4 regions of the Serratia sp. NA_13 genome follow, and region 1 is predicted to be linked to each of the others. Evidence: predicted binding sites of a transcription regulator. Region 1 holds the regulator's gene; each other region holds the start of a gene.
What was found. The regulator PurR, encoded in region 1, represses purine synthesis genes. The targets are predictions, from matches to a motif close to CANGCAAACGTTTGCNTG.
Positions count from the first base shown of each region.

Region 2: the regulator PurR is predicted to act here: its motif matches at 1,705-1,722, upstream of pyrD (quinone-dependent dihydroorotate dehydrogenase).
Region 3: the regulator PurR is predicted to act here: its motif matches at 5,852-5,869, upstream of serA (phosphoglycerate dehydrogenase).
Region 4: the regulator PurR is predicted to act here: its motif matches at 4,487-4,504, upstream of purL (phosphoribosylformylglycinamidine synthase).

Region 1 covers NZ_JBQZFV010000001.1:221,764-229,688, forward strand. Annotated here, with positions in the region: gene ACUTSU_RS01030 (riboflavin synthase subunit alpha) at 1-420, shown strand, start outside; gene ACUTSU_RS01035 (I78 family peptidase inhibitor) at 450-746, shown strand; gene cfa (cyclopropane fatty acyl phospholipid synthase) at 972-2,123, opposite strand; gene punC (purine nucleoside transporter PunC) at 2,464-3,672, opposite strand; gene punR (DNA-binding transcriptional activator PunR) at 3,796-4,740, shown strand; gene purR (HTH-type transcriptional repressor PurR) at 4,737-5,762, opposite strand; gene cydH (cytochrome bd-I oxidase subunit CydH) at 6,086-6,175, shown strand; gene sodB (superoxide dismutase [Fe]) at 6,229-6,807, opposite strand; gene ACUTSU_RS01070 (C40 family peptidase) at 7,000-7,821, opposite strand.
Region 2 covers NZ_JBQZFV010000007.1:42,667-50,591, forward strand. Annotated here, with positions in the region: gene ACUTSU_RS12050 (cell division protein ZapC) at 1-425, opposite strand, end outside; gene pyrD (quinone-dependent dihydroorotate dehydrogenase) at 601-1,611, opposite strand; gene ssuE (NADPH-dependent FMN reductase) at 1,871-2,449, shown strand; gene ACUTSU_RS12065 (sulfonate ABC transporter substrate-binding protein) at 2,475-3,440, shown strand; gene ssuD (FMNH2-dependent alkanesulfonate monooxygenase) at 3,457-4,605, shown strand; gene ssuC (aliphatic sulfonate ABC transporter permease SsuC) at 4,617-5,411, shown strand; gene ssuB (aliphatic sulfonates ABC transporter ATP-binding protein) at 5,408-6,181, shown strand; gene pepN (aminopeptidase N) at 6,396-7,925, opposite strand, start outside.
Region 3 covers NZ_JBQZFV010000010.1:15,880-23,804, reverse strand. Annotated here, with positions in the region: gene ubiH (2-octaprenyl-6-methoxyphenyl hydroxylase) at 1-856, opposite strand, end outside; gene pepP (Xaa-Pro aminopeptidase) at 861-2,174, opposite strand; gene ACUTSU_RS14625 (YecA/YgfB family protein) at 2,235-2,813, opposite strand; gene zapA (cell division protein ZapA) at 3,135-3,464, shown strand; RNA gene ssrS (6S RNA) at 3,506-3,688, shown strand; gene ACUTSU_RS14610 (5-formyltetrahydrofolate cyclo-ligase) at 3,717-4,325, shown strand; gene serA (phosphoglycerate dehydrogenase) at 4,531-5,769, opposite strand; gene rpiA (ribose-5-phosphate isomerase RpiA) at 6,071-6,727, opposite strand; gene ACUTSU_RS14595 (LysR family transcriptional regulator ArgP) at 6,931-7,824, shown strand.
Region 4 covers NZ_JBQZFV010000008.1:24,421-32,345, forward strand. Annotated here, with positions in the region: gene yiaY (L-threonine dehydrogenase) at 1-1,038, opposite strand, end outside; gene ACUTSU_RS12890 (DUF2157 domain-containing protein) at 1,186-2,238, opposite strand; gene tadA (tRNA adenosine(34) deaminase TadA) at 2,315-2,860, shown strand; gene mltF (membrane-bound lytic murein transglycosylase MltF) at 2,861-4,321, opposite strand; gene purL (phosphoribosylformylglycinamidine synthase) at 4,601-7,925, shown strand, end outside.

The sequences.
Region 1 (7,925 bases):
TTGGGCGACGTGGTCAACATCGAAAGAGCGGCCAAATTTAATGATGAAATTGGCGGTCACCTGATGTCCGGCCATATTATCTGCACGGCAGAGGTTGCCAAGATTTATACCTCTGAGAATAATCGTCAGATATGGCTGCGTATGCCGGACGCGGAACTGATGAAATACGTTCTGCACAAAGGCTTCATTGGCATCGATGGTATTAGTCTGACCATCGGTGAAGTAGTGAATAACCGTTTTTGCGTACATTTGATCCCGGAAACCCTGGAGCGCACCACGCTGGGCAAAAAACGCTTGGGGGATAAGGTGAATATTGAGATCGATCCACAAACGCAGGCGGTGGTTGACACTGTCGAGCGGGTGTTGGCGAGCCGTGAAGCGGCAATGGCGGCGGCGAGTGCGCTGGCGCAGAAGATCTGACGAACGACAAACCAGAGAGGAGCTATCGCGTGAAGTTTTATGGGAAAACGTTGATGTTAACGGCGCTGTTGGCGCTGAGTGCTTGTAGCAGCTCGCCGGAACAGGGTACGGCCAACACAGCGGCGGATGCAGAGAACGATACCTGCGGCGCGGCGCAATATCAGAATTATGTCGGCAAACCGATGTCAGCGCTGGAAGGCGTGCAGATTGAGTCGCAAGTGCGCGCTATACCGTATAACTCTGCGGTCACGATGGACTTTAACCTGCGCCGGCTGAATTTCCTCGGCGATAGTGATGATAAAATCATCCGGGTGTATTGCGGCTGATATACCCGTCGTCTTTTAAGTTGCAGCGTTGTTACCTGCACTCGGTTATGTGGCCCGTCCATGGGCCACACCCCTTAGGGGCCGCTGCAAGCAGCGTTCAAATCGGCTCCCGGCAGATTTGTCACCCCCAGTTACTTACTCAAGTAAGCGCCTGGGGGTGAGCGAGCTGGGCGCCTAGCTGCAACTCGAAATCCATAGGGTATAGTCGTTTACGCTGCAGGATAATTAACGTGTTACGCGAATACCGCCGTCGACCCCTTTAGGGCTGAATACCACTTGCCACAGTTGAATATCACGTGCGCGGAAGGCTCCAGCGCAGGCGTTCAGATAATAGCTGAACATGCGTTCGAAACGATCCGAATAACGCTGGGCAAGCAGTGGCCACGCCTGTTTGAAGCGTTCGTACCAGGCCATCAGGGTGCGATCATAATCGGTGCCAATATTATGCCAATCTTCCATCACGAAATGCCCCTCACTGGCCTGGGCAATATGCGAGACCGACGGCAGGCAGCCATTCGGGAAGATATATTTGTTGATCCACGGGTCAACATTCATATCTGTCCGATTCGAGCCAATGGTGTGCAGCAGGAACAGACCGTCCGGTTTTAAATTACGCTCCACCACTTTAAAATAGGTGTGGTAATTTTTCGGACCGACGTGTTCGAACATGCCGACAGAAACAATACGGTCAAACTGCAGGTGTAAATCGCGGTAGTCTTGCAATCGGATTTCAACGTCCAGTCCGACGCAGTGCTCCTGTGCCAGTTTTTGCTGTTCGGCGGAAATGGTCACGCCCACCACCGAAACACCATAGTTTTTCGCCGCATAGGCGGAAAGCCCGCCCCAGCCACAACCAATATCCAGCAGGCTCATGCCCGGCTGCAGCTGCAGTTTCTCGCAAATCATCCGCAGCTTGGCTTCTTGCGCTTCTTCCAGCGTAGTGGCTTCTTTCCAGTAGGCGCAGGAATATTGCATATGCGGATCGAGCATCTGCGTAAACAGATCGTTCCCCAGATCGTAATGTTCTTTACCGACTATCCAGGCGCGTTTCTTCGATTGCAAATTGGTGAGTCGCGCGGCGGCAATACGCAGGGTATCTTTTAAATGGCGGGGGAGTTTCTTTTCCAGCCCGGCACGGACCACGTTTTGAAAGAATATATCCAGCCGTTCACATTCCCACCAGCCGTCCATATAGCTTTCGCCCAGGCCAAGAGAACCTTCCTGCAGCACGCGTTTAAAAAAATCGGGATTTTTAACCTGAATATCGAAAGGGCGTGAGCCGTTTATTTCAATACCGGCCATGCTGAGCATTTCATTAGCGATGCGATACCATTGGTTGTCCTGGATGCTCACATCTTCTATACACGATGAACTCATAGCTTCTCCATCACTTTCTTCTGACTTATGACCCGCCAAAAAATAGCTTAGACAAATTCTGCGGGTGCATACGTTTATCTACGGCAAAAAGTTCCGTGGTGCCTGATATCCGACTATGAACAGAGGAAAATTTTAAGAAGGTTCCTGCGCAAGAAACGCTGGAAAGACAATCCTTAAAAAAGTGTGACGCCATTCGCGTACACAACAGCAATTTGTGATAAAGAAATTATAAAGGTGTTATTTTAAAAGGTCGTTTTGAGTATAGGCTTGCCGAGACGCTTACTCAACTGTAAATCGCACTCGGCAAAAATATTGTTTAAGTGATTATTAATACATACAATTATGACGCTGAGTTAGCATGTTCCTGCCGCGTCGCCTGCTGTTCCTCCATCACTTTTCCCCGTTGCAGCATATAGCCCAATGCGGCTAATACTACCATAGAAACCATCACCGTCACCGTTGCCAACAACGGCTGGCTGATAAAGGCCGATACCAGCATGCTGGCGACAAAACACAGGCCCAACTGCAGGGTATTTTGCAGCGCTGCGGCTTTGCCTGTGCCTGCCGGGAACGGGGTTAACGCATTTGCCACTACGATTGGGTAGGTGGCACCGTTGGCCAGCGCCATCACGCAGAACGGGAGCAGCAGCGTGGTAAGCGTGGGTTCGGTCAGCGTGGCAACCAGATATAACGTCACCATACTGATGCCATAAGCTACCAGCAGCCACGGCAGTAAGGTGTTGCCATTAATGCGATTTAACGCGGTGCGGCAGCCATAACCCCCTAACAGGAAGGCCAGGGTCTGTGGCACATAACTCAGGCCGATATCATTTGGGCTGTACCCCATATCGCCAAGAATAAAGGGTGAACCGGTCAGCCAGGCGAAGAAGCCGGCGGAGCAGGCGGCAAAGATGATAACGCTGCCGCTGAATACCGGAGATTTCAGTAGTTGCCAGAAGGTCAGGGCGTTTTTATTTTCTGCGGAAGGCAAAGATTTGGCGTTTTCTTTCAACAGCAGAGTCGGTAGCAAGAGAATGACGGTAATGCCCAGCAGCACGGCGAAAATGGCACGCCAGCCCATGTGGTTCAGTAGCCAGGCACCGACCAGTGGCGCCAGAGCCGGTGAGAGGGCTACCAGCGGCATAATGGTGGCGAATACGCGGTTTGCCTTGCCTTCACGGTAGCGGTCGATCACCAGTGCCTGCCAAGTGACGGCGGCGGAACAGACGCCAATCGCCTGGATAAACCGCAGTGACCACAGTTGAACGGCATTTTGTACCCACAGCATGCCCAGGCATCCCAGCGCAAATAGCGCCAGGCCAATCAGCAATACCGGTTTACGGCCAAGACGGTCGGAAAGCGGACCCCATAGCAGTTGAGCAAAGGCAAAGCCGGCCAGGAAGATACTGAGGCTGGCACTGATCGCCCCGGCGGAAATTTGCAGATCTTGCTGCATTACACCAAAGGCGGGCAGGTACATGTCGGTGGCCAGGTAACCCAGCATACTCAGGCCGGCAAGGTATAACATAAAACCAAAGGAATTTCTCATGGTATTTCTCGTTAATATTTTAATGTCGCAGGTTTTTAGCGCCGGCAAGTGTATCCGGCTGGATCTCTGCTTGTGAAACGGTAATATTTGCGAAGTGCTGTTAAAAAAATTGAAGGCAAGATTGTGTGGTCTGAATATTCTCTCGATGTGGTAGATGCGGTCGCCCGCACAGGTAGTTTCAGCGCAGCGGCGCAGGAACTGCACCGAGTGCCCTCGGCGGTCAGTTATACCGTGCGGCAATTGGAACAATGGCTGGCAGTTCCGCTGTTTGAACGGCGGCATCGTGACGTGGAACTGACCCCGGCCGGCGTGGTATTTGTGCAGGAAGCGCGCAGTGTCATCAAAAAAATGCTCGACACTCGCCGCCAGTGCCAGCAGGTGGCTAACGGTTGGCGTGGTCAACTAAAAATTGCGGTAGACATCATTGTTAAACCCCAGCGTTGTCGCCAACTGGTGCTGGATTTTTATCGCCATTTTCCCGACGTAGAACTTTTGGTTCAACTGGAAGTGTTTAACGGCGTCTGGGATGCGCTGGTGGACGGACGTGCTGATATGGCGATTGGGGCGACGCGTGCGGTGCCGGTCGGCGGCGGCTTTGCCTTTCGCGATATGGGCGACATGCGCTGGCTGTGTGTGGTCAGTCCGCAACATCCGCTGGCGGCGTTGGACGGCCTGTTGAATGATGATCAACTGCGGCCTTTCCCGTCCCTGTGTCTGGAAGATACCTCGCGTAATCTGCCCAAGCGGGTCACCTGGACACTGGATAACCAACGGCGGCTGGTGGTGCCGGACTGGGCCTCGGCGCTGGACTGTCTGTGTGCCGGCCTATGCGTTGGCATGATGCCGGCGCATCAGGCCTTGCCATTGGTGCAGCGTGGGGAACTGGTAGCGTTGCAGCTGCAGCAGCCGTTTCCGGCCAGCCCCTGTTGCCTGACCTGGCAGCAGAATAGGCCATCACCGGCGATGGCCTGGCTGTTGGATTACCTGGGGGACAGTGAAACGCTGAATCAGGAATGGCTAAGCGAAGTGGTGCCGGAAGCCACAGCGGCTTCCGGCGATAGCAATTAGCGGCGGTAATCGATGAATGGGCCGTCAGCGACCGAACGGCGCTCAATCAGCTTTGGATGCACTTCAATCACCTGCGACTCTTCGCGCTTGCTGATTATACGGTCCAGCAACATGGTGAACGCCATCTCACCCAAACGCTCTTTGGGTTGATGAATGGTGGTCAGCGCCGGGGTGAAATAGCGGGCGTTACGCACGTTATCGTAGCCAATTACCGAAATGTCTTGTGGCACCCGCAGCCCAAGTTCGTCGGCGGCGCAGATCGCGCCCATCGCCATGATGTCGCCGCCGCAGAATACCGCGGTCGGCCGATGCTTCTGCGACAAGATCTGGTGCATGGCCTTGTAACCGGATTCCGGCTCAAAGTCGCCCTGAACAATCCACTCGTCGCGTACTTCGATATTGGCTTCTTCCATGGCTTTTAAAAAACCCTGATGGCGGCCGCCACCGGTATTGCGCGACAGTTGGCCTGGAATGGCACCGATATCGCGGTGACCGCGTTCAATCAGATAACGCCCGGCCAGATAGCCGCCTTCGAAGGCGTTATCAATAATGCTATCGGTAAAATCACCGCGGGCTGCGCCCCAGTCCATGACGACCATTGGAATATTGCGATAGTCTTCCAGCATACCCAGCAGTTGGTCTGGATATTCCGAACACATTACCAGCAGGCCATCGACACGTTTTTGTGCCAGCATCGCCAGATAGGCCCGCTGTTTGTCCAGATTGTTGTGCGAGTTGCACAAAATCAGCGTATAGCCTTTGCTGTAGCAGCTGTTTTCTACCGCCTCGATTACTTCGGCAAAGTAGGGGGCTTCGCTGGAGGTGGCCAGCAGGCCAATCGATTTGGTGTGATTGACCTTCAGGCTGCGCGCTACGGCGCTGGGTGAGTAATGCAGCTCTTTAATCGCAGCGCCAACGGCCGCTTTAGTCTCTTCGGCGACGAAACGAGTCTTATTGATGACGTGCGAAACGGTGGTGGTGGAAACGCCAGCGCGTTTGGCCACATCTTTAATCGTTGCCATGTAAAGAATGACTCCTGAACTCACATGTTGCAGTATGTAAGTATGATGTTAATCGTTTGCCTGCGTAGATCCTTCTCCAAAGAAGCGAAAACTGAGTTTTTAGTGTGTTGAAGTCGTCAGCGCTTGGTCAGGAGGGGCATTTTGCCGGTACACAGTTGTGAACTGCGAATTTTGTCCCATATTGAGCCAAAGTGGAAGAGGTAATCGGTATAATAAACCGGGAAATGATAACAAGATTTTATTGTTTAACTGTGTGAAAATGGTTTGACGCATTAATTGTGTGCCTTTTACCCTTGGGCAACCCAATCTGAAAAGGAGTTGTAATGGATACCGATCTGAAAATGTCACTGTTCACCACCGTTTGTGCGCTGGCCGTGATTATTGCTTTCAGCTTCACCGCTGCTTTGAACTGATCCCCTCAAGTAAAACAGGCGCAGCTCGCTGCGCCTGATTGTTTTTCCCCGCGTTACGCCAGGTTCTTTTCCACAAATGCCCAGTTAACCAGTGACCAGAAATTTTCCAGGTAGGCAGGTCGCGCGTTGCGGTAATCGATGTAGTAAGCGTGTTCCCAAACGTCGACGGTCAGCAGTGGTTTATCATCACCGGTCAGCGGTGTCGCCGCGTTCGAGGTGTTAACAATAGCCAGCGAACTCTCTGGCGTTTTCACCAGCCAGGTCCAGCCTGCGCCAAAGTTTTTCACTGCGGCGTCGCTGAATTGCTGCTTAAAGGCGGCGAAAGAACCAAATGCCTGATTTATTGCCTCAGCCAGTTTACCTTCAGGCTCACCGCCGCCCTGTGGCGACAGACAGTGCCAATAGAAAGTGTGGTTCCATATCTGGGCTGCATTGTTGAAGATGCCGCCGTCAGAGGCCTTAACGATTTCTTCCAGGGACAACCCTTCAAACTTACTGCCTTTCAGCAGATTGTTCAGGTTCACCACGTAGGCGTTGTGATGCTTGCCATAATGGTATTCCAGGGTTTCTGCGGAAATGTGCGGTTCGAGGGCGTTTTTTTCATAAGGTAATGCAGGAAGTTCAAACGACATTGCTTTCTCCTTGTACAGTGCCAGTCCACCGACGTAACAATGGGCGATAGATTGACCTGTTTTTATTGTGGGTATTTAGATTAGCAATTTTCGCGATGAAATACAGGGGAACGGGTAAGGGATTGAATACAACAATGAGGTTTGCGGGAACTATTAGGGGAGAGCGGCTGACAGCGCCAGCCGCAAAAGAGATTATCGAATGGTTTTTGGCGTGACAACCCGGCGTGCGCCGATGTAGTGGTTTTGCCAGTAGTCGTTGTCGAGTTGGCTGATGCGGATTTCTTCACCGGTACGCGGTGACTGAATGAATTTACCGTTGCCCAGATAAACCCCAACATGGTCAGCCACACCGCGGTTGTTAATGCGGAAGAACACCAGGTCGCCACTTTCCAGTTCACTCTTCTTGATTGGCGCTGCGTCACGCAGGTGATACATCTCGTTGGCAGTACGCGGCATTTTAATTTTAACGATGTCTTTATAGGCGTAATAAATCAGGCCGCTGCAATCAAAGCCGGTTCTTGGCGAGGTGCCCCCCCAGCGATAAGGTTTACCCATTTGATCCATCAGCTTGGCCATCGCGGTTTGCTTGGCATGCTGGTAGCGTTTTTTGTGTGCCGGGCTGAGCTTCAGCGGCTTTTCGTCACCCACCAATTTGGCGGTTGCCATGCCGGTTTTGCGATGGCGGCCATAGCCTTTTTTATAACCCTTCTTCGGCGGAGTCACTTTAATTTTGGCTATTTTATGAGTTTTGTTTTTCGATTTTGTGCTAACGATCTTTTTAGCGGCTTTTTCTGTTTTGGCTTTGGAGACCTTGGCGGTTTTCTGCGGAGTAGTGACTTTCACTTTTTTGCTGCTGGCTTTAACCGCTTTCTTTTTCTTGCGGTCATCCGGCCGGGCTTCGTTTACGTGGCTCTTGCGCTGCTCAGCGGCAACACGCGACTGTGGCGCTGCGTGCGCCAGATTAAAGAATAGCTGTGTAAACAACAGCACAAAAAGCGTAAGAATTAAACGCATGTCGACGTTACCAACCTTGGCCCCGGAACAGATATCGAATGAGTGACAGTATTCCCGAATTTCGCCATATAAAACAGCGAAGAACCCATAAATGATAATCCATA
Region 2 (7,925 bases), on a different contig from region 1:
TGAGCCAGCAGGCACAGGCTGGCGTTATCGCCGGCTTCCACCACTAGCAAGCGGGCTTCAATGCCGCTTTCCATCACTTTTACCGCCGCCAGTTCGCCGTTCTTCGGCTGCAACGGATAATGCTGCTGAGAAAAATGCCAGCTCTTCGGCATCAGCGGTTTCAGGAAGCGATAAGCCACCAGGGCATTTAATACCAGTTCAGCACGCTGCTCATGGCTAAGCTTTATCTGTTTGCACTGCTCTTCATAATTAAAATAAAGTGCGGCGTCATCGACACAGAAAGAGCATTCATCGAAGGCATCCGGGGTTAACATTTTGGCAGGGAAACGCGAGCGAAAGATCATCCCATTAGCTAAATCCAGCATTAGCCGATCGTGTTCAGCGTCAAAATACCAACGCCAATTATCGTCAGGTTTTATCTTCATCTCTTATCCTTCTCGCTGCCCATGCCACGCAATATTTACCCTAAAAGGTGATTTTATCACCATTAAAGTCGCTTAAACATCGGATAATTCCGCGAACGATATTTATGCTAGTGAACAAAATATAGACGAGCCGGGGGAAGAAATAAACCCCCGGCGGAAAATGAAAGGAAAAATATTAGATGTAGTTAACGATATCTTTAATCAGGCGCGGACCTTTGAAGATAAATCCGGAATAAATTTGTACCAGCGAAGCCCCTGCAGCCATTTTTTCCCGCGCCGCCATCAGGGAATCAATTCCGCCAACGCCGATAATCGGCAAGCGGCCTTGCAGCTCCAGTGACAGACGGCGGATCACTTCGGTGCTGCTCGCCTGCAGCGGACGACCACTCAGGCCCCCCATTTGCTCACAATAATTCAGCCCCTGGATCAATTTACGATCCAGCGTGGTATTGGTCGCGATCACGCCATCTATATTATGGCGTACCAGGCTGTCGGCTATTTGGATCAATTCCTCTTCAGAAAGATCCGGCGCGATCTTTACTGCCACCGGCACATATTTGTGATGACGTTCATGTAATTCCTGCTGCTTATTTTTAATCGCGGCCAGAAGATCGTCCAAAGCTTCGCCATACTGTAGGGATCGTAATCCTGGGGTATTAGGTGACGAAATGTTAATCGCGATATAACCGGCATACGGATAAACCTTATCCATACAGATTAGATAATCGTCTTTTCCTTGCTCAACCGGGGTGTCTTTATTCTTGCCGATATTAATCCCAAGAATGCCGCCGAAATGGGATTTCTTAACGTTTTCAACCAGATTATCCACGCCCTGGTTATTAAAGCCCATGCGATTGATCAGGCCTTCGGCTTCTACAATGCGGAACAGACGCGGTTTGTCGTTGCCCGACTGTGGGCGCGGCGTTACGGTGCCGACTTCGACAAAACCAAAGCCCATGGCACCAAACGCATCGATACACTCGCCGTCTTTATCCAGACCGGCGGCCAAGCCCAATGGGTTTTTAAAAGAGAGCCCCATGCAGCTTACCGGCTTGGTCGGCACAGACTGACGAATAAGGAATTCTAACGGGGTGCCGGTGACACGGCGAAGCTGTTGAAAAGTCAATTCATGCGCACGCTCGGGATCGAGCTGGAACAACGCTTTTCTGATGAGGGGGTAGTACATGTACTCTCCTGATTTCCCGGTTGCAAACCGGGGGCGTATTATCCGGTATCCCCTGACCAATTGGAATTGATTAAAAGCAAAAAAAACGTTTTTTACGCAATCGTTTTCCCCCGCATAGGCTCAAACCGCCGCCAATCCGCATTTGCGCATAACAAAATCGAAAAATGAGATTTAAGTAACCCACCTTATTGCTGATAGGTTTAAAACACTTCTTGAAAATTTTCTGATCAAACCTAACTTTTAGTTATAAGGAGTGGTAATGCGCGTTATATCACTGGCTGGCAGTCCACGCATCCCATCACGCTCGGCAGCACTGCTTTCTCTAAGTAAAAACTGGTTGCAGCAGCAAGGCGTGGAGGTGATCTCCTACACCCTTCACGATTTTGATGCCGAAGACTTGCTGTATGCCAATTTTAACAGCCCGGCGATCAAAGCCTTTACCGAGCAACTGGCACAGGCAGATGGCCTGCTGGTCTCGACACCGGTGTATAAGGCTTCGTTTTCCGGGGCGCTGAAGACCCTGCTGGATCTGCTGCCGGAGCGTGCGCTGGACCACAAGGTAGTATTACCGCTAGCCACCGGCGGCTCCATTGGCCATATGTTGGCGGTGGACTATGCCCTCAAGCCGGTTCTGGCGGCGCTGAAAGCGCAGGAAGTGCTGCACGGGGTATTTGCCGATAACAGTCAGGTGGTGCTGGACGGCGAAGAAGTCACCCTGGCCGAGAATCTGGCTGCCCGGCTGGAAGAAGCCCTGGAAAGCTTTTATCTGGCATTGGGCCGCCGCAAGCCGCCAAGAGCCAAGCTCTCACCCTCTCTGTTTGCCCGCCAAACCGCCTGACGGCGCAGTATATAAGGAAATAAACATGAAACGACTTTCTTCACTGGGCCGTTGGCTTGGCACCAGCGCATTGGCGGGCATCATCTCGTTGGCATGGATCAATTCCGCCAGCGCACAGGATCCGGCGCAGTTTCGTATTGGCTACCAAAAAGGATCGGTCAGTTTGGTCCTGGCAAAAACCCACCGGCTGTTGGAACAGCGTTTTCCCAACACCAAAATCAGTTGGATCGAATTCCCCGCTGGCCCGCAGATGCTTGAAGCGCTGAACGTCGGCAGTATCGATCTGGGCAGTACCGGTGATATCCCGCCGATCTTCGCCCAGGCTGCCGGAGCAGACCTGCTGTATGTTGGCGTAGAGCCGCCAAAACCCAAGGCAGAAGTGATCTTGGTTCTGGAGAACAGCCCGATCAAAACCGTCGCAGAGCTAAAGGGCCACAAGGTGGCCTTCCAGAAAGGCTCCAGCTCACACAATTTGCTGCTGCGCTCATTGCAAAAAGCCGGGCTGAAGTTCACCGATATTCAGCCAGTCTATCTGACCCCGGCCGATGCCCGCGCCGCCTTCCAGCAGGGCAATGTCGATGCCTGGACGATTTGGGATCCCTACTACTCCGCGGCCTTGTTGCAGGGCGGCGTACGGGTACTGGGTGACGGTACCGACCTGAATCAAACCGGCTCCTTCTATCTGGCGGTGCGAACTTATACCGAGGCCAACGGGCCGTTTATTCAACAGGTGCTCGATACGCTGACCCAGGCCGATGCGCTGACCCTGAGCGATCGCGCACAAAGCATCACGCTGCTGGCTAATGCCATGGGCCTGCCGGAGAAAGTGATTTCGACCTATTTGGATCACCGTCCGCCCACCGCCATCAAACCGCTGGACGCACACACCATCACCGCTCAGCAGCAAACCGCCGATCTGTTTTATGCCAACCATCTGGTGCCGGTGAAAGTTGATATTTCGCAACGCATCTGGCACCCAAGCGCACAATAATTTAGGAGAACTGACGATGAGCCTGAACGTATTTTGGTTTTTACCCACCCACGGTGACGGTCACTATCTTGGCAGCACGGAAGGTGCCCGCTGCGTCGATTACGGCTATTTACAGCAAATTGCCCAAGCTGCCGATCGATTGGGTTTTGGTGGCGTACTGATCCCTACCGGCCGCTCATGTGAAGACTCCTGGCTAGTGGCCGCCTCGCTGATACCGGTAACCCAACGACTGAAATTTCTGGTCGCCCTGCGCCCTGGCATTATTTCGCCCACTCTGGCGGCTCGCCAGGCAGCGACGCTGGATCGTTTTTCCAACGGCCGGGCATTGTTTAATCTGGTCACCGGTGGCGATCCTGATGAATTGGCGGCGGAAGGCCTGCACCTGAATCACGAAGAACGCTACGAGGCCTCGGCGGAGTTCACCCATATCTGGCGCAAGGTGCTGGAAGGAGAAACCGTCGACTTTAACGGTAAACATATTCAGGTAAAGGGCGCAAAACTGCTGTACCCGCCAGTGCAACAACCGCGCCCACCGCTCTACTTTGGCGGTTCCTCCGCCGCGGCACAGGATCTTGCAGCCGATCAGGTTGAAATGTATCTCACCTGGGGCGAGCCGCCGGCGCAGGTAAAAGAAAAAATTGCCGAGGTACGTGCCAGGGCCGCAGCCAAAGGTCGCCAGGTGCGTTTCGGTATCCGCCTGCACGTCATCGTGCGCGAAACCACCGAGGAAGCTTGGCGAGCTGCCGACCGGCTGATTGCCAATCTGGATGAAAAGACCATCGCCGATGCCCAGCAGGCCTTCGCCCGGTTTGATTCCGTAGGGCAACAACGGATGGCGGCATTGCACGGCGGCAAAAAAGACAATCTGGAGATCAGTCCCAATCTGTGGGCTGGGGTAGGTTTGGTACGCGGCGGTGCCGGTACCGCGCTGGTTGGCGATGGCCCGACGGTGGCAGCGCGTATGCAGGAATACGCCGATTTGGGCATCGACACCTTTATATTGTCCGGCTACCCGCATCTGGAAGAAGCCTATCGCGTTGGCGAGCTGCTGTTTCCGCATCTTGATCTGGTGAAAACCCAGGCGCCCGCGTCACACCAACCGGCCAAAGCACAGGGCGAAGTGGTGGCCAATATTTATATTCCACAAAAAGCATCGCAAAGCTGAGGAGCCGCACTATGGCAAACGGCACACAACGAATCTTGCACCGCTTGGCCCCCTGGGCATTGCCGGTAGCGCTGGTGGCAGTCTGGCAAATATCCGTGGAAGCGGGCTGGCTGTCGAACCGCATTCTGCCGGCGCCGAGCGCCGTAGTGACCGCTTTCTGGACCCTGAGCAAGAGCGGCGAGCTGTGGCAACACCTGACCATCAGCAGTTGGCGCGCGTTGATCGGTTTTAGCATTGGCGGCAGCATCGGGCTGGCGCTGGGCTTTATCACCGGCCTGTCACGCTGGGGTGAACGCTTGCTGGACAGTTCCGTACAGATGATCCGCAACGTGCCGCATCTGGCATTAATCCCACTGGTGATCCTGTGGTTTGGCATTGATGAGTCCGCCAAGATTTTTCTGGTGGCGTTGGGCACCCTATTCCCTATCTATCTGAATACCTATCACGGGATCAAAAATATCGATCGAGGCCTGCTTGAAATGGCTCGCAGCTACGGCCTGAGCGGATTCCAGTTATTCGCCCAGGTGGTTTTACCGGGTGCCCTGCCCTCGATCATGGTCGGCGTGCGTTTTGCATTGGGCTTTATGTGGCTGACGCTGATCGTCGCCGAAACCATTTCCGCCAATTCGGGGATTGGCTACCTGGCGATGAATGCCCGTGAATTCCTGCAGACCGACGTGGTGGTGGTGGCCATTGTGTTGTACGCCCTGCTCGGCAAGCTGGCGGACCTCAGCGCCCAATTGCTGGAGCGCGTCTGGCTGCGCTGGCATCCGGCCTATCAACTCAAGCAAGGAGAAGCGCTATGACGACTCCCTCACGTATTCCTCAGGGGACCCCGGTCACGCTGGAATCCATTGCCAAGCAATACGGTAACCGCAGGGTACTCGACAATATCCAGTTACGAATCAGCGCCGGCCAGTTCGTCGCCGTGGTTGGCCGCAGTGGTTGCGGCAAAAGCACGCTGCTGCGTCTGATGGCCGGGCTGGAAAATGCCAGCAGCGGCGCGTTATTAACCGGCAATACACCGCTCGCCAGTGCCAGGGAAGATACTCGCCTGATGTTTCAGGATGCGCGCCTGCTGCCGTGGAAAAAGGTGATCAACAATGTCGGCCTCGGCCTGCGGAGGGATTGGCGAGCCGACGCATTACAAGCGCTGGAAACCGTTGGGCTGGCCGATCGCGCCAATGAATGGCCGGCAGCCTTGTCCGGCGGGCAAAAACAGCGGGTGGCGCTGGCTCGTGCACTGATCCACCGTCCACGCCTGTTGCTGCTGGATGAGCCCTTGGGCGCGCTGGACGCGTTAACGCGGATTGAAATGCAAGGCCTTATCGAAGGGCTATGGCAACAACATGGTTTTACCGTACTGCTGGTGACGCACGACGTCAGTGAAGCTATTGCGCTGGCGGATCGGGTGATTTTGATTGAGGAAGGGCGTATCGGGCTGGATTTGACCATTGACCTGCCGCGTCCACGCCGTAAGGGATCATCCAGGCTGGCGGAACTGGAGGCCAAAGTGCTGGATCGGGTGCTGTCACCACCGCCGCTGGCTGAAGCTTCGCGCCAGGTAGCTAATTAAACAAAGGACGGCATGCCGTCCAGTTGAACAAAGTTCTGAATAAGAATGTGCGGCGTTGTTTAAGTGGGCGTCCCCCTCTCCAGAGGGAGAGGGCCGGGGTGAGGGGCTTTAACGTTCCTGCTGCCTGTATCCCCTCACCCTAACCCTCTCCCAACGGAGAGGAAACAATTCACCTTAACTGACAAGCATTACAGAATGCTGTCCCTTCTTAGGTCTACGCATCGAGCGCTTTGGTGATCTTCTCGAACAGGTCGCCGGACAGATTCTCCAGCCCTTTCAGTTGTTCAAGCGCTTTGCGCATCAACGCCTGACGTGAAGCATCATAGCGTTTCAGGCGGATAAGCGGCTCAATCAGGCGTGCGGCAATTTGCGGATTGCGCTGGTTCAGATCGCTGAGGATCTCGGCCAGGAACTGATAACCACTGCCATCAGCTGCATGGAACGCCGCCGGGTTGGCGGAAGCGAAACCGCCAATCAACGAACGCGTACGGTTGGGATTGCTCAGGCTGAATGAACGGTGTTTCAGTAAGCTACGCACCTTGGTCAACACGTCCGCCGCCGGGCTGGTCGCCTGCAGCACGAACCATTTGTCCATCACCAAACCATCCTGGTGCCAGCGCTCATCGAATGCCGTTAACAGCGCATCGCGACAAGGCAACTGTGCAGCTACCGCCGCCGCCAGTGCCGCCAGTGAGTCGGTCATATTGTCTGCCTGACGATACTGCTCGGACACCAGTCGGTCGGCCAGGGCCTCGTCACCAAAGGCCAGATAACCCAGGCACACATTGCGCAGCGAACGTTTGGCGATGTCAGCGTGTTCCACCCGGTAACCGTCTGTTTTATTGGCGTTATAAACCGCCAGCCACTCGTCGGCCATTTCCTTCGCCAGGCAACGGACGATCGCTTCATGCACCGCAGCAATTGCTTCGGGATCGATGGTCGCGAACAGCTCGGCAATTTCACCTTCTGATGGCAACGTCAGAATTTGCGCGGCCAATGCCGGATCCAGCGTCTCGTCCAACAGCACGGCGCGGAACGCATCAGCAACGTGTAGTGGCAGCGACAACGGTTGTTTCTGCTGATGTTTGGCCACGTTCAGTTTGATGTAGGTGGCCAGCAGGCTCTGGGCCGCATCCCAGCGGGCAAATTCATTGCGCGCATGCTGCATCAGGAAAGTCAGTTGCTGATCGCTATACGGATAATCCAGTTTCACCGGCGCGGAGAACTCGCGCAGCAGGGACGGTACCGGCTTGTGCGCCACGCCGTCGAACACGAAAGTCTGCTCCGCCTCGGTCACGTTCAAGACGTTATTGACCGCAGAGCCGTCTTTCTGCAAAGCAATTACATTGCCTTGCGCGTCGTACAGTTCGATATCCAGCGGAATATGCAGTGGCAATTTCTGCGGCTGGTCGGCGGTCGGTTCGGTCTTCTGGCTGACGTGCAGGCGATACTGCTGGAGTTCGGCATCGTATTCATCGCGCACGGTGAGCAATGGCGTACCGGACTGGCTATACCAGCGGCGGAACAGCGACAAGTCAACGTTGGATGCATCCTCCATCGCCTGAACGAAATCATCGCAGGTGGCCGCGCTACCGTCATGACGCTCGAAATACAGCTGGATGCCTTTCTGGAACTGCTCTTCGCCCAGCAGCGTGTGCAGCATGCGGATCACTTCAGACCCTTTCTCATACACCGTCAGGGTGTAGAAGTTGTTCATTTCGATCACTTTGTCCGGACGAATAGC
Region 3 (7,925 bases), on a different contig from region 1:
TGCCCACCAGTGCCAGACGATGGCTGACATGCTGAGTGGCGGTCAGCAGGCTGAGCGGATAGCTGTGACGTTTCCCGGCGCGAAGGATACGTCCCAGACGCCAGCCAAACGCCTGCTGCAATTCACTGATAAAACGTTCGTCGTCCCAGCCGCCAACCTGCTGGCGATCTTCACGCGCATGGCACCACACCAGTGAGCTTCGCCCCTGAGACATCGGCAATAATGCCAGCGGCCCGTATCGGGTGAAGCGTTCAAAAGCGCGCCCCTGCGGATGCTCGGCGGTGGTGACATTGGCGATGGTAGCAAACTGCGGATAGTCATTTTGCTGCCACTGCACATTACAGGCCTGTGCCAGCGCCGAACGCGAGCCGTCTGCAGCCACCAGCAGTTTCCCGCTGATACGCCGGCCGTTATCCAGCAGCACTTCGGCCTGCTCCGCCGTGCGCACTACATCGACCACCCGGGCCGGACAATGCAGCGTGACGCCTGGTGCCTTGGCCAGCAGAGCAAACAGCCGTTGACCGGCGTCGTGCAGCTCAATCACCTGCCCCAACGCGTCGACCTGATAGTCCTGCGCGTGCAAATTAACGAACCCGGCGTGGCCGCGATCGCTAACGTGCACCTGAGTAATGGCCGTCGCACAGTCACACAGCGCCGGCCAAACGCCGATGCGCGTCAACTGCAGGCAGGTGCCCTGCGCCAGGGCAATGGCACGGGCATCAAATCCCGGATGGCTGCGGTCGTCCGGTCGGGTCGCTTCAACCAGATCAACCGCCAATCGTCCCTGAGTAAGCGATGAAATGGCCAACGCCAAAGTCGCGCCCGCCATACCGCCGCCAACGATGATTACACCCATGCTATTACCTTGCCGCCGCCATCAGTGCTTCGATGGCATCAGCATCTTTCACTACGCTGGCCGTCAGGTTCTCAATGCCAGTCGCGGTGATCAGGATGTCGTCTTCAATACGAATGCCCATACCGCGATATTGCTCCGGCACGTCGGCATCCGGCGCAATGTACAGCCCCGGTTCAACGGTCAGCACCATGCCCGGCTCCAGCGTACGGTCGCGATCCGGCGTGCCGTAATGGCCGACATCGTGTACATCCAGCCCCAACCAATGACCAAGGCCGTGCATATAGAACGGACGATGGGCCTGTTCGGCAATCAACTGTTCTACTTCACCTTTCAGGATACCCAGCTCTACCATCCCGGTGATCATAATGCGCACGACTTCATCATTCACTACACGGATGCTGATACCCGGCTTGAACATCTCCAGCGCCCGCGTCAGTGACGCCAGCACGATGTCATACACCGCGCGCTGCGGTCGGCTGAATTTGCCGTTGACCGGGAAGGTTCGTGTGATATCACCGGCATAGCCTTTAAACTCACAGCCTGCGTCGATCAACACCAGATCGCCATCGCGCAATTCGCTTTCGTTCTCGGTGTAATGCAGGATGCAGGCGTTATCCCCACCACCGACAATGGTGTTGTAGGACGGGGAACGCGCACCAAGGCGAGTAAACTCATGATGAATTTCCGCCTCAAGCTGATATTCGAACATCCCGGGACGGCATTTTTCCATCGCGCGGGTATGGGCCAATGCACTGATTTCACCGGCACGGCGCATGATGACCATCTCTTCGGACGACTTGAACAGGCGCATTTCATGCAGCCACGGACGCCAGTCGGTCAGAGTCGCCGGTGCCTGAAGGTTCTGACGGAAGCCTTTGCGTAGCTTGTCCAGCGCGTCGAACAGAATTTTATCGGCATAGGCGTACTGGCCCTGTGCGTGGTAAACCACGTCCAGGCCATTGAGCAACAGGGGCAATTGATCGTTGATTTCATTGAACGGCAGAGCGCGGTCTATCCCCAGCTTCGCCGGAGCGGCATCCTGGCCCAGACGGCGACCAAACCAGGTTTCAGCCGCCAGATCGCGTACCCGATTGAACAGCACGCTGTGGTTATGCGTCTCGTCACTCTTCACCAGAATCAGCACCGCTTCCGGCTCATTGAAGCCGGTCAGGTACCAGAAATCGCTGTTCTGGCGGTAAGGATATTCAGTATCGGCACTGCGCGTTGCTTCCGGCGCAGAGAAAATAATCGCCGCACTGGCCGGAGCCATTTTCGCCAACAGCGCCTGACGGCGGCTGTTGAATTCCTGCTGAGTCATCACCTTCTCCTGAAATCAATCTGCCTGTGCTCACGGCCTTAATGTCGTGAAATCGGGTATTTAGTGCAAGGTCGGTTTGGCATTTTCCGGTGCCGTCGGCTTGCGGCGGGTAAATTCGGTGTGGCACAAAATGGCCGCCATCCGCACATACTCCACCACTTCCTCCAGAGAGTGATCAAGCTCTTCCTGGTCTTCGTCTTCTTCATAACCGAGTTGGGCTATGTTGCGCAGATCGTCGATCGCCTCACCCACCTCGTCTTTCACCTGAGCCAGTTTCGGCTGCATCATGCCGAGCCCGAGCAGGAAATGGTTCACCCAACCGCTCAACGCGTCGGCGCGATCGAATACGCTGACCGTCTCGCCTTCCGGCATCATCAGCTGGAACATGAAATCGTCGTCTTCCAGCGTTTCACGTGTGATTTCATGAAGTTGCTGGAGAGGTTGGCTCAATGCCTGCGGGAAGGCCACGCCTTCGTTAGTCAGATCGTACACCAGCGACTGCCAGCCGGCGTCGCGGCTGCCACCGCACAGCAGGCCGCTGATCAGGCCGTGCATTTCTGCTGCGGTCAACGCCACCGCTTGCTGGTTGAGGGCAAGGGTCAAAGATTGGTAACTTGGAAATGTATTCTGTATAGACATGCGTATTCGTCATCGTTGGCAGGATAAGTTCGTGTTATGCTACCACCAAGGTCCGTCGCTGTACCAGATAAGCACGACACCTCAGTGGCTAGTTATAATCGTGATGTGTCAGATCTCACACACTGCCGGCAGGGAACAAAATGAAGCTAAATACGCATTTTGAAACCCTTTTTTGACTGGTAATGTCTGTCGCAGTAGATTACAACCAGGTACTGAAAAAGGGGTTGTATCTTGGTACCGAGGTATATATAGTGGCGCCCGCTTTAGACGACCCGGTAGGGGTTGATTGAGGCTGGCGCGAAATTTAGGCAGGAAGGTGGCATGTCTGCACAACCAGTAGATATTCAAATTTTTGGTCGCTCTTTAAGAGTCAATTGCCCGCCAGAACAACAAGATGCGTTGAACATGGCAGCGGTCGATCTTAACGAACGGTTGCAAGATCTTAAAGTTCGCACTAGAGTCACAAATACTGAGCAGCTCGTTTTCATCGCGGCATTGAATGTTTGTCACGAACTTGCTCAAGAACGGTTGAAAACCCGTGATTATGCGTCCAATATGGAACAACGCATTCGCATGCTACAACAGACCATTGAACAGGCATTGCTTGAACAGGGTCGCATCTCTGAACGTCAGGATGCACAATTCGAATAACTTAAGTTGCTGATATCCAAGATTTTGGCAATGAGTAAAAAATTTCTCTGAGATGTTCGCCAGCGGGCCAGTCCCCTGAGCCGATATTTAGTACCAACAGAATGTGATGATCCGCGATCGGTGTGCATGCTCGGCCCGCCGAGAAGCCTTAAGATTGCGACAGCACGTTCACCTTGAACCATGGGTTCAAGGGTTACAGCCTGCGACGGCATCTCGGAGATTCCCCCTTCCTCAGCGGTAAGTGTGCTGACTATGTTTTTTCAAGCCCAGTATGCCCAGCAGCGGCAAAATATCCGTAACCAAATTCGTCAGCGTCGACGCGCCCTAACCTCTGAACAACAAAATAACTTTGCCCTGCAAACTGCCGAACGCATCGCTGCGCATCCACGCATCCAGGCGGCACACAGCATTGCAGTATTTTTGTCGTTTGACGGCGAGTTGGATACCCGTCCGCTGATTGAACGGTTATGGCAACAGGCCAAGCAAGTCTACCTGCCGGTGTTACACCCGTTTAGCCCCAGTAACCTGCTGTTCCTGCGTTACACCCCGGAAACGCCGCTGGTTAACAACCGTTTCAATATCCTTGAGCCACAGCTCGATGTGCGCAACGTCCTGCCGGTCGGGTCACTCGACGTGGTGCTGACGCCGCTGGTGGCGTTTGACAGCTCGGGCCAGCGTTTGGGGATGGGCGGCGGTTTTTACGATCGCACCCTGCAAAACTGGCAAAATGCCGGCCCCTACCCGATCGGGTTGGCGCATGACTGCCAGCAGGTGGAACAACTGCCGGTGGAACATTGGGATATCCCGCTGCCGGAAATCGTTACCCCAACGAAAAATTGGACATGGCGGATAGCCGAATAGCAAAAGGCCGGATAAATCCGGCCTTAGGTTGCTGACAAAGCAGGAAAAAGCGTGGTTTTTCCTGCTTTGTGGTGAACAGCCGAAAATCAATCAATTGATTTTCCTGATTTTTATTTATCAGCCTCTACTCGCTCTGGGCAGGAATGAGGTTTGTCATCAGTCTGAGGCCGGATAAATCCGGCCTTTTTTGTCACCGCGTTTTCAATCAGAGCAGCAGGCGAGCACGGATAGTGCCATCAATCGCCTTCATCCGTTGCAGTGCAGCATCGGCACGTTCGGTTTCCGCTTCGATATCGATAACCACATAGCCGATTTCCGGACCAGTTTGCAGGTACTGCGCGGCGATGTTCACCCCTTCTTCAGCAAAGATCTGGTTAATCTGCGTCAGTACGCCAGGGCGGTTTTCATGGATGTGCAGCAGTCGGCTGGCGTTAGGGCCATGCGCGGGCAGTGATACCTCCGGGAAGTTTACCGCCGACAGGGTCGAACCGTTGTCGGAGTATTTCGCCAGCTTGCCGGCCACTTCATCACCGATATTTTCCTGTGCTTCCTGAGTAGAACCACCAATGTGCGGGGTCAGGATCACGTTGTCGAACTCGCACAACGGTGAGTTGAACGGCTCGCTGTTGGTAGCCGGTTCTTCCGGGAAGACATCGATCGCCGCACCGGCCAAATGCTTGCTGGCCAATACTTTGCACAGTTCAGGAATATCCACCACGGTACCGCGCGAGGCGTTGATCAGAATCGAACCTGGCTTCATCAACGCCAGCTCTTCTGCGCCCATCATATTCTTGGTCGACAGGGTTTCCGGTACGTGCAGCGTCACTACGTCGCTCATATTGAGCAGATCGGACAGGTGGCGCACCTGTTGGGCATTGCCCAACGGCAGCTTGTTCTCGATATCGTAGAAGAACACTTTCATACCCAGACCTTCAGCCAGGATCCCCAACTGGGTGCCGATATGGCCGTAGCCAATAATCCCCAGCTTCTTACCGCGCGCTTCAAACGAGCCGACGGCCAGTTTCTGCCATTCGCCACGGTGCGCTTTGGCGTTGGCGGACGGAATGCCGCGCAACATCAGCAGCAGTTCGCCCAGCACCATTTCTGCCACGGATCGGGTATTAGAGAAAGGTGCGTTAAACACCGGAACGCCGCGTTTGGTCGCCGCCTTCAGATCAACCTGGTTAGTACCGATACAGAAACAACCTACCGCCACCAGCTTCTCTGCGGCAGCGAAAACTTCTTCGGTCAGATGCGTGCGCGATCGGATACCGACGAAGTGAGCATCGCGGATCGATGCCTTAAGCGATTCGGTGTCTAACGCACCTTTGTGATATTCAATGTTGGTATATCCGGCAGCCAGCAGATTATCTACCGTGCTCTGATGAACCCCTTCCACCAACAGGAATTTAATCCTGTCTTTCTCCAATGATACTTTTGCCATTTACCCGACCCTATGTTCAGACTTCAGAAGCGGCTGTTGTGAAACAGCACGCATCCAACATAACAAAAATAACGCAGGCGGCAATACAAACGATTGCCCGCCCGTCAGTACAAGGCTCAGCGTTGTTGGCGGTTTCTGGCAGAAAATGCCATAGGGAAAGAAATAGGCAGAAGCTTCGTGGAGCTATCGCTCGCAATGTGACATATGTCACCAAATTTGGCGCTTTTAATAAAAGATATTTTAACCAGTGAATTATGCGGCCCGGTGGGATCCAAGACCGCATACCTGCTGGGGTACTACATTATTCGACAACCTTCACGCCGCCAGGCGTACCCACCAGCGCGACATCGGCCCCCCGATTAGCGAACAGACCCACGGTCACCACACCGGCGATGCCGTTGATTTTGTTTTCCAGCGCGATGGCGTCCATGATGTTCAGGTTATGCACATCGAGGATCACGTTGCCGTTATCGGTCAGGACATTCTGACGATACTCCGGCAGCCCGCCCAGCTTCACCAGCTCACGCGCTACGTAAGAGCGAGCCATCGGGATCACTTCTACCGGCAGCGGGAATTTACCCAATACTTCAACCTGTTTGCTGGAATCAACAATACAGATAAATTTGCGCGCGATAGCAGCAATGATTTTTTCACGCGTCAGTGCAGCGCCACCGCCTTTGATCATCTGCATATGACGGTTGATTTCATCCGCGCCGTCGACATAAATATCCAGTGAATCCACTTCATTGCTGTCGAAAACGTGGATACCAAGGCTTTTCAGCTTGGCGGTGGAGGCGTCAGAGCTGGACACCGCCCCTTCGATCTGGTGCTTGATCGAGCCGAGCGCGTCAATAAAATGGGCGGCGGTCGAGCCAGTGCCGACCCCAACGATGGTGCCTGGGGTAACGTAATCCAGTGCTGCCCAGCCAACCGCTTTTTTCAGTTCATCCTGCGTCATAATATGTCCATTGCCTCTGTACGAAAACGTGTGCGTATTATAGGGTAAATCGCTATTTTTCACTCAGGCAGGATCACACTTCTTCACGCCAGGCCGCATTTTTAGGCGCGGTGCGACAAGATGACCCGGTGATTTTCTACCTGTAATACACCAGAGATGTGGCATAGTGCCTGTATCAATTTACTTTAAGGGATATCTTTCCGATGAAACGCCCAGACTATCGAACGCTGCAAGCGCTGGACGCGGTGATCCGTGAGCGTGGCTTTGAGCGCGCCGCGCAAAAACTTTGCATCACACAATCGGCAGTATCCCAGCGCATCAAGCAGTTGGAAAACCTGTTTGGCCAACCGCTGTTGGTGCGTACCGTGCCGCCACGTCCGACCGAGCAGGGCCAAAAACTGCTGGCGCTGCTGCACCAGGTGGAATTACTGGAAGAAGAGTGGCTGGGTAACGATACCGGCATTGATACGCCGTTGCTGCTGTCGCTGGCGGTTAACGCCGACAGCCTGGCGACCTGGCTGCTACCGGCATTGAAACCGGTACTGACCGACTCCCCTATCCGCCTGAACTTGCAGGTAGAAGACGAAACACGCACTCAGGAACGCCTGCGCCGTGGTGAAGTGGTGGGCGCGGTGAGTATCCAGCCGCAGCCGCTGCCAAGCTGCCTGGTGGATCAACTGGGCGCGCTGGATTATTTGTTCGTCGCCTCGAAGGGTTTTGCCGAGCGCTATTTCCCTAACGGGGTTACACGCTCCGCGCTGCTCAAAGCGCCGGCAGTGGCGTTCGATCATCTCGACGACATGCACCAGGCTTTCCTACAGCAGAACTTTGATCTGTCGCCGGGCAGCGTGCCCTGCCATATTGTGAACTCGTCGGAAGCCTTCGTGCAGTTGGCACGCCAGGGCACCACCTGCTGTATGATCCCGCATCTGCAGATTGAGAAAGAGTTGGCTTCGGGTGAACTGATCGATCTGACGCCGGGCCTGTTCCAGCGCCGCATGCTGTTCTGGCACCGCTTCGCGCCGGAGAGCCGCATGATGCGTAAAGTGACAGATGCCCTGCTGGAGCATGGCCGCCAGGTTCTGCGCCAGGATTAAATAGAAAAGGTTGCTGTTCAGGTTGTTTTTAAGCCCGAGATACCCGGGCCTAGCGCACCGAGGGGCACTCCGGCAGCTAAAGCTGCTACGACCCCATCGGC
Region 4 (7,925 bases), on a different contig from region 1:
TTTCACTTTTAAATCGAGCAGCCCAGCTGGGATGCCGACGTCTTTCGCCAGCAAACGAATGGCTGCGATACAGGCAGCAGCGCCCTGTGGATCGTTAAGGTGCTTCACATCCAGCCCCATGGCGACGGCGATGTCTTTCAACCGTGGTGCACAAACCCGGGCGTTGAACTCCTGCACGTGTGGCAGCAGCACCGCGTTACATACCCCATGCGGCAGATCGTAGAAACCGCCGAGTTGGTGCGCCATGGCGTGCACATAACCGAGAGAAGCGTTATTGAAGGCCATTCCGGCCAAGAACTGGGCGTAGGCCATATTTTCACGCGCCTGCATATTGCTACCGTCGGCGACCGCGTCGCGCAGCGATTCGGCAATCATGGTGACGGCTTTCAGCGCGCAGGCGTCGGTAATCGGGTTGGCGGCGCTGGAAACGTAGGCTTCAATCGCATGGGTTAATGCATCCATCCCGGTGGCGGCGGTCAGTCCTTTTGGCATGCCGGCCATCAGGTGCGGATCGTTGACCGACAGGATTGGGGTGACGTGTTTATCGACAATCGCCATTTTGATGTGGCGTGCTTCGTCGGTAATGATGCAAAAACGGGTCATTTCAGACGCGGTGCCGGCGGTGGTGTTGATGGCAACCATCGGCAACTGCGGTTTGGCAGAGCGATCGACACCTTCATAATCCTTGATCTCTCCGCCGTTGGTCGCGACCAGCGCGATACCTTTGGCGCAGTCGTGTGGTGAGCCGCCGCCAAGAGAAACTACGCAATCGCAGCGGTGTTCTTGCAGCAGGGCCAGACCCTGCTGCACGTTAAGGGTAGTTGGGTTAGGGTGGGTGCCGTCATAAACGCAGCTTTCAATCTGTTGTGCGGCAAGTAACTGTTGAACCTGAGCGACTACGCCAATGTTATTCAGCACTTTGTCGGTCACGATCAATGCGTGGCGCAATCCTTGTTGCTTCATGGTGTTCGCCGCATCGTTCAGACAACCGGAACCGATCATATTGACGGAAGGGATAAAGAAAGTTGAGGCAGCCATAACTCACTCCTTGATAAAAGCTTTATTGCTTGTCTTAAACATTACTCCGCTAATTATTAATTGTTTATGATCTATCGCAATTTCGCGCTATACCCGCTGTCTTTTAAACCACCCTGTTGTTAGCTGCGCTGCAGAGGAGGCCGGATGTTAATCATCGGTCAGGTCGTGCGGTTTGCGGCCCAGTTGCCATATTTTTTCAGCGTAGTGGCCTAATGCCCACAGGCTCAGGCCAAGCAGCACAAAGAAAATTGCCTTTGGCATCGCGCCCCAGAAAAACTCGAAAAAGCGAGTATAGAGGTTAATGCCAAGGAAAGTCAGGCCGAACCCGCGCAGCATGCCGTCGTCACGTTTTAGCCCCAGCCAAATGCAGCCGACGGCGACCAGGCCGAACAACAGGCTCCAGTGGAACAGTTCTATCTGACGAGCATTGTACCAACTGTCGAGGTCACCATAATTGCCAAAGATTGACAGTAACCACAGGGCAATAAACAGATACAACAAGCCCATCGCTAGGGAAACTCGTTCCAGCCCGCGGCTGGCGAGCAGCGGTCGTAACAGCAAAGCCGCGGCGATCAGGACCACCCCGAAGGCGATAAAGCGCATCGGGAAGCTCATGCCCAGCCAATAAGCTCCCCAGCCGGACATATAACCGGTTTCGGCGCCGAAGGCGTTGCCGAGTGACAGAAGGGCAAACCACCACACCAGCCCGGAGCGGCTGAACCAGCCAATTACGCCATACAATAGGGCGGCGAATATCAGCAGCAGTGAAACCCGGCCGCTGCCGTTATCCAGCCAGACGCCCATCTGCCACAGGGCACAGGCGGTAAACAGCACGGCAACGAACAGCGCTGCCTCATTGCCGTAGCGTTTTTCCGGATGGCGCCGACGGCGGCGCAGCGCCCAGATATAGCAAAGTGCGGCTACCATGGCGGCGATAGTCATGCGCACCGGTGCGTCGAAGCGGAACAGTTTGCTCAAGCGATAAAGCAGCTCGTTGTCGGCGAACAGGCTGCTGATGGCAATCACCAGAGAAGCTAGCGCGGCGAGAAACGCATAACGTGCCAGTCGTCGCCAGTCGAAGGGCTGCACTTCGACATGTTGCAACAGTTGTTGCTGCTGTTGTGTGGTTAATGCCCCTTCACCGACCCAACCATCCAGCGCCTTACGCACCACGACGGCATTCTTTTTGCTGAATTTCATGTTTCCTGTCCCAGAAAAACACTGTTATTCGGCCAGTATAGTCGAGTGGCTGCGACAAAAGGGGCTACTGTGTATAATGCCCGCCGCAAAGTGCACGAGGAATGATGCAATGACTGAATATAACGATGAATACTGGATGCGTCAGGCATTGCGGTTGGCCCTGCGTGCGCAGGAAGAGGGTGAAGTGCCGGTAGGTGCACTGCTGGTGCTGGATAATCAGGTGATTGGCGAAGGCTGGAACCGGCCGATTGGCCGCCACGATCCGACGGCGCATGCGGAGATCATGGCGTTACGGCAGGGCGGGGCAGTGCTACAGAATTACCGTCTGCTGAATGCTACTCTGTATGTGACCCTGGAACCCTGTGTGATGTGCGCCGGGGCTATGGTGCACAGTCGTATTCGTCGGTTGGTGTACGGTGCAGCCGATGTGAAAACCGGTGCGGCAGGATCGCTGGTGGATATTTTGCGCCATCCGGGCATGAATCATCAGGTGGAGATCCTGTCCGGCGTGTTGGCCGAGGAGTGTGCCGCTACGCTGAGCAACTTTTTCCGCCTGCGTCGTGAGCAGAAAAAGGCGTTGAAGCAGGCGCAGCGCACCGCTGTGGATAACAAGCCGGAATAATCAGAAATTCAGTGCCAACTCCGGTGTCACGGCCGGATAGCCTTTCCCCAGTTCCACCTGCTCGGCCGCTTCCTGCGTCGCCTTTCTCTCCTTTTCTTGCAAATAACCCACCAGGCTAACCTGATAGCGGCGAATGTTTTCCACGTAGTTATAGGCTTCGCGCCCACGCGCATAGCCGTAGGTTAATTGCGGGTAGTGGCGTTTCTGGCTGAGCATCGGCAGACGCTGTTTGACGTCGACCCAACTGTCCGGATTGCCTTTTTGCATTTTGGTCAGCTTACGGGCATCGAGCATATGGCCCCAGCCCATGTTGTAGGCCGCCAGTGAGAACCAGATACGTTCATCTTCGGGCACGCTGTCGGGCACCTTGGCCATCAGCCTTTGCAGGTAGAGGGCACCGCCCTGAATACTTTCCTCGGGATCGAGACGATCGTTAACCCCCAGGCCGTCGGCAGTGGCTCGTGTCAGCATCATCAGACCACGTACGCCGGTCGGTGAGGTTGCCTGCGGGTTCCAGTGTGATTCCTGATAGGCAATGGCCGCCAGCAGCTTCCAGTCGATCTCGTTGGCATACTTTTCGAACAGCGAGCGAAAAGTCGGCAGTACCGAATCGATGGCGGACAGGAAGGTCTTGGTGTCGACGTAATCGAAACTGCCTACGTGGCCGAGATACTTCTCTTCTAGCCGCGCCAGGGTGCCGTCGTCCACCATCTGGCTGTAGAAGTCCAGCATTGCCGCATATAGGCTATCGTCGGTGCCACGTTTCAAGTACCAGGTAACCGGTTCTTCATCGGTGACGTCGAACGCCACGGCCAATTGTGGGTGGATACGTTGCAGTAGCGCGATGGTGACGGAATCGCCGAGGGTGTAATCCAGCTTGCCGTCGGCCACCTGCTCCAACAGCTCCTTGGAGGTGAGATCGCTGGAGGCTTCCCAACTGAGATCCGGGAATTTACTTTGTTTGAGCTGTTTCAGGGTTCTGACGTGTGCCGAGCCGGAGGCCACCGCCAGTTTGCCTTTAATGTCGGCAAAGGTTTTCGGCCGGGCAGTACCCAGACGATAAACCAACTGTTGAGAAACGGAATAATAAGCCGGGCCGGTGCGCGCGCGGCTGAGGCGATCCTGATTGTAGATCAGGCCGGCGGCCAACAGGTCGGCATCGTCATCGTCCAGATCGTCAAACAGGTCATTAATGTTCTTGTGCGGGATCACTACCAGTTTCACGCCCAGGTAGTTGGCAAAGCGTTTCGCCAACTCGTAGTCGAGACCGCTTGGCCCCTGCTTGGTGGTGAAATAGTTCAACGGTGAGTTTAGCGTACTGATACGCAACTCTCCGCGTGATTTGATCTCTTCGAGTTGCCCGCCCTGGCCGCCGCGCCAGGTGATATTGGGCCACAGGGCGAGCGCCAGAAGCAAGGTAACAACACCGATTAGAATGTAGTTTATTTTAAGGCGTTTCAAATAGTTATCCAGTGGTGGCACACATGCACTGCTGACCGCAAACCAGTCTTTTCTTATGGTTAAATCACCAGGGCCGGGGCATTTTGCGCAACAAAGCGCCAGCGTGCAACTTTATTGACACGTTATGACAATTCGAGGGGGCGGAGAGCTTTTATCAATAATAGCTACGCAAACGGTTTCGTCGGCGGCCTAGATTCTCTATAATGGCGCGCGTTTTCCCCCTGTTGCGCCCAATGAAGTGCTGAAGTCAGTTGCTTCGAAGACGAGAGAACTTTGATTATGGAAATACTGCGTGGTTCGCCCGCTTTGTCGGCTTTTCGTGTTACCAAACTGCTGTCCCGTTGCCAGGACGCTCACCTTCCTGTCAGTGATATCTACGCCGAGTACGTCCACTTTGCTGATGTTAGCGCGCCGCTAAATACCGAAGAGCACGCCAAGCTCGCGCGTCTGCTCAAGTACGGCCCCTCTCTCGCCGAACATGCCCCTGAAGGCCGTCTGCTGTTGGTGACGCCGCGTCCGGGTACCATTTCTCCGTGGTCTTCCAAAGCCAGCGATATTGCCCACAACTGCGGTTTGAAGCAGGTGCTGCGGCTGGAGCGCGGTCTGGCGTTTTACGTCAAGGCAGAGGCGCTGACCGAAGCCCAATGGCAGCAGCTTGCCGTCTTGTTGCACGACCGCATGATGGAAACCGTCTTCAGCAGCCTGCAACAGGCGGAGCAACTGTTCGCTCAACATCAGCCGGCACCTTATCAGAGGGTCGATATGCTGGGGGAAGGGCGCAGCGCGCTGGAGCAGGCTAACCTCAAGCTGGGTCTGGCACTGGCCGAGGACGAAATCGACTATCTGCTGAATGCCTTTACCGGTCTGGGGCGCAACCCGACAGATATCGAACTCTACATGTTCGCGCAGGCCAACTCCGAGCACTGCCGCCATAAAATTTTCAACGCCGATTGGGTCATCGATGGTGAACAGCAACCGAAGTCGCTGTTTAAAATGATCAAAAATACCTTCGAACAGACGCCGGATTACGTGCTGTCGGCTTATAAAGACAACGCGGCGGTGATGGAAGGCTCGCAGGTTGGTCGGTTCTTCGCCGCACCGGAAAGCGGCCAGTATGACTACCATCAGGAAGAAACTCATATCCTGATGAAGGTGGAAACCCATAACCACCCAACGGCGATCTCCCCATGGCCGGGTGCCGCTACCGGTTCCGGTGGTGAGATCCGTGACGAAGGCGCAACCGGTCGTGGCGCCAAACCCAAGGCCGGTCTGGTGGGCTTCTCGGTTTCCAACCTGCGCATTCCCGGCTTTGAACAGCCCTGGGAGCAGGATTTCGGCAAGCCAGACCGTATTGTAACGGCTCTGGATATCATGACCGACGGCCCATTGGGCGGTGCGGCGTTCAACAACGAATTCGGCCGTCCGGCACTGGTGGGTTACTTCCGTACCTATGAAGAGCAGGTCAATAGCCATAACGGCGTGGAACTGCGCGGCTACCACAAGCCGATCATGCTGGCGGGCGGTATTGGTAACATTCGCGCCAACCACGTACAAAAAGCTGAAATCACCGTTGGTGCCAAACTGGTGGTGCTGGGTGGCCCGGCGATGAATATCGGTCTGGGCGGCGGCGCGGCATCATCGATGGCCTCCGGCCAGTCTGATGCCGATCTGGACTTCGCTTCGGTACAGCGTGACAACCCGGAAATGGAACGTCGTTGCCAGGAAGTGATCGACCGCTGTTGGCAGTTGGGCGAACAAAACCCGATTCTGTTTATCCACGATGTCGGTGCCGGTGGCTTGTCCAACGCCATGCCTGAACTGGTCAGCGACGGCGGCCGCGGTGGTCGTTTCGAACTGCGCGATATTCTGAACGACGAGCCGGGCATGAGCCCGCTGGAAGTCTGGTGTAATGAATCGCAGGAACGTTATGTGATGGCGATTGCACCGGCACAGATGGCTCAGTTTGACGAGATTTGCCGCCGTGAGCGTGCGCCTTATGCGGTGATCGGTGAAGCCACCGAAGAACAACATCTGACGCTGAATGACAGCCATTTCGACAACCAGCCGATCGACATGCCGCTGGACGTGCTGCTGGGTAAAACGCCGAAGATGACACGTGACGTGACCCGCCTGCAGGCCAAAGGCCAGCCGCTGCTGCGTGACGAAATCACCCTGAATGATGCGGTCAACCGCGTACTGCATCTGCCGGCGGTTGCAGAGAAAACCTTTCTGATCACCATTGGCGACCGTACCGTGACCGGTATGGTGGCGCGCGATCAGATGGTAGGCCCGTGGCAGATCCCGGTCGCCGACTGCGCGGTGACCACTGCCAGTCTGGACAGTTATTACGGTGAAGCGATGTCTATCGGCGAACGTGCGCCGGTGGCCCTGCTGGACTTCGCCGCCTCTGGGCGTCTGGCGGTCGGGGAAGCGCTGACCAACCTGGCAGCGACCGAAATCGGTTCGCTCAAGCGCGTGAAGCTTTCCGCTAACTGGATGGCGGCAGCCGGTCACCCGGGTGAAGATGCCGGTTTGTATGAAGCGGTGAAGGCGGTGGGCGAAGAACTTTGTCCGGCGCTGGGTATCACTATTCCAGTGGGCAAAGACTCTATGTCGATGAAAACCCGCTGGCAGGAAGGCAACGAACAGCGCGAAATGACCTCGCCGTTGTCACTGGTGATCACCGGTTTTGCTCGCGTAGAAGATGTCCGCCACACCGTGACGCCACAGCTGCGCACCGATAAGGGTGACAGCGCACTGTTGTTGATTGATCTGGGTAACGGCCATAACGCGCTGGGTGCTACTGCGCTGGCGCAGGTTTATCGTCAACTGGGCGACAAACCGGCCGACGTGCGTAACGTTGAGCAGTTGGCGGGCTTCTTCAATGCCATGCAACAGTTGGTGGCCGACCGCGCGCTGCTGGCTTACCACGACCGTTCCGACGGTGGCCTATTGGTCACGTTGGCGGAAATGGCATTTGCCGGCCACTGCGGCGTGCAGGTGGATATCAAAGCGCTGGGCGACGATGCACTGGCGGCGCTGTTTAATGAAGAGTTGGGCGCAGTGATCCAGGTTACGGCTGACCAGCTTGCTGTGGTACAGCAGGTATTTGCTCAGCATGGTCTGGTGGACAATGTTCACCACATCGGCAGCGTACAGGCCGGCGATCGCTTTGTGATCACCCAGGGCGATAAAACGGTATACAGCGAAAGCCGCGCGACGCTGCGCACCTGGTGGGCGGAAACCACCTGGCAGATGCAGCGCCTGCGTGATAACCCGGAATGTGCCGATCAGGAGCACCGGGCCAAGCAGGATGAGCGTGACCCTGGCCTGAACGTCAAACTGAGTTTCGCTCCGGGAGAAGACATTGCTGCGCCGTACATCGCCAAGGGCGCACGTCCTAAAGTAGCGGTGCTGCGTGAGCAGGGGGTTAACTCCCACGTTGAGATGGCTGCAGCATTCCATCGCGCCGGTTTTGATGCGGTAGACGTGCATATGAGCGATTTGCTGGAAGGCCGTCGTGACCTGCAGGACTTCCATACGCTGGTGGCCTGCGGTGGCTTCTCGTACGGTGACGTACTGGGCGCCGGTGAAGGCTGGGCGA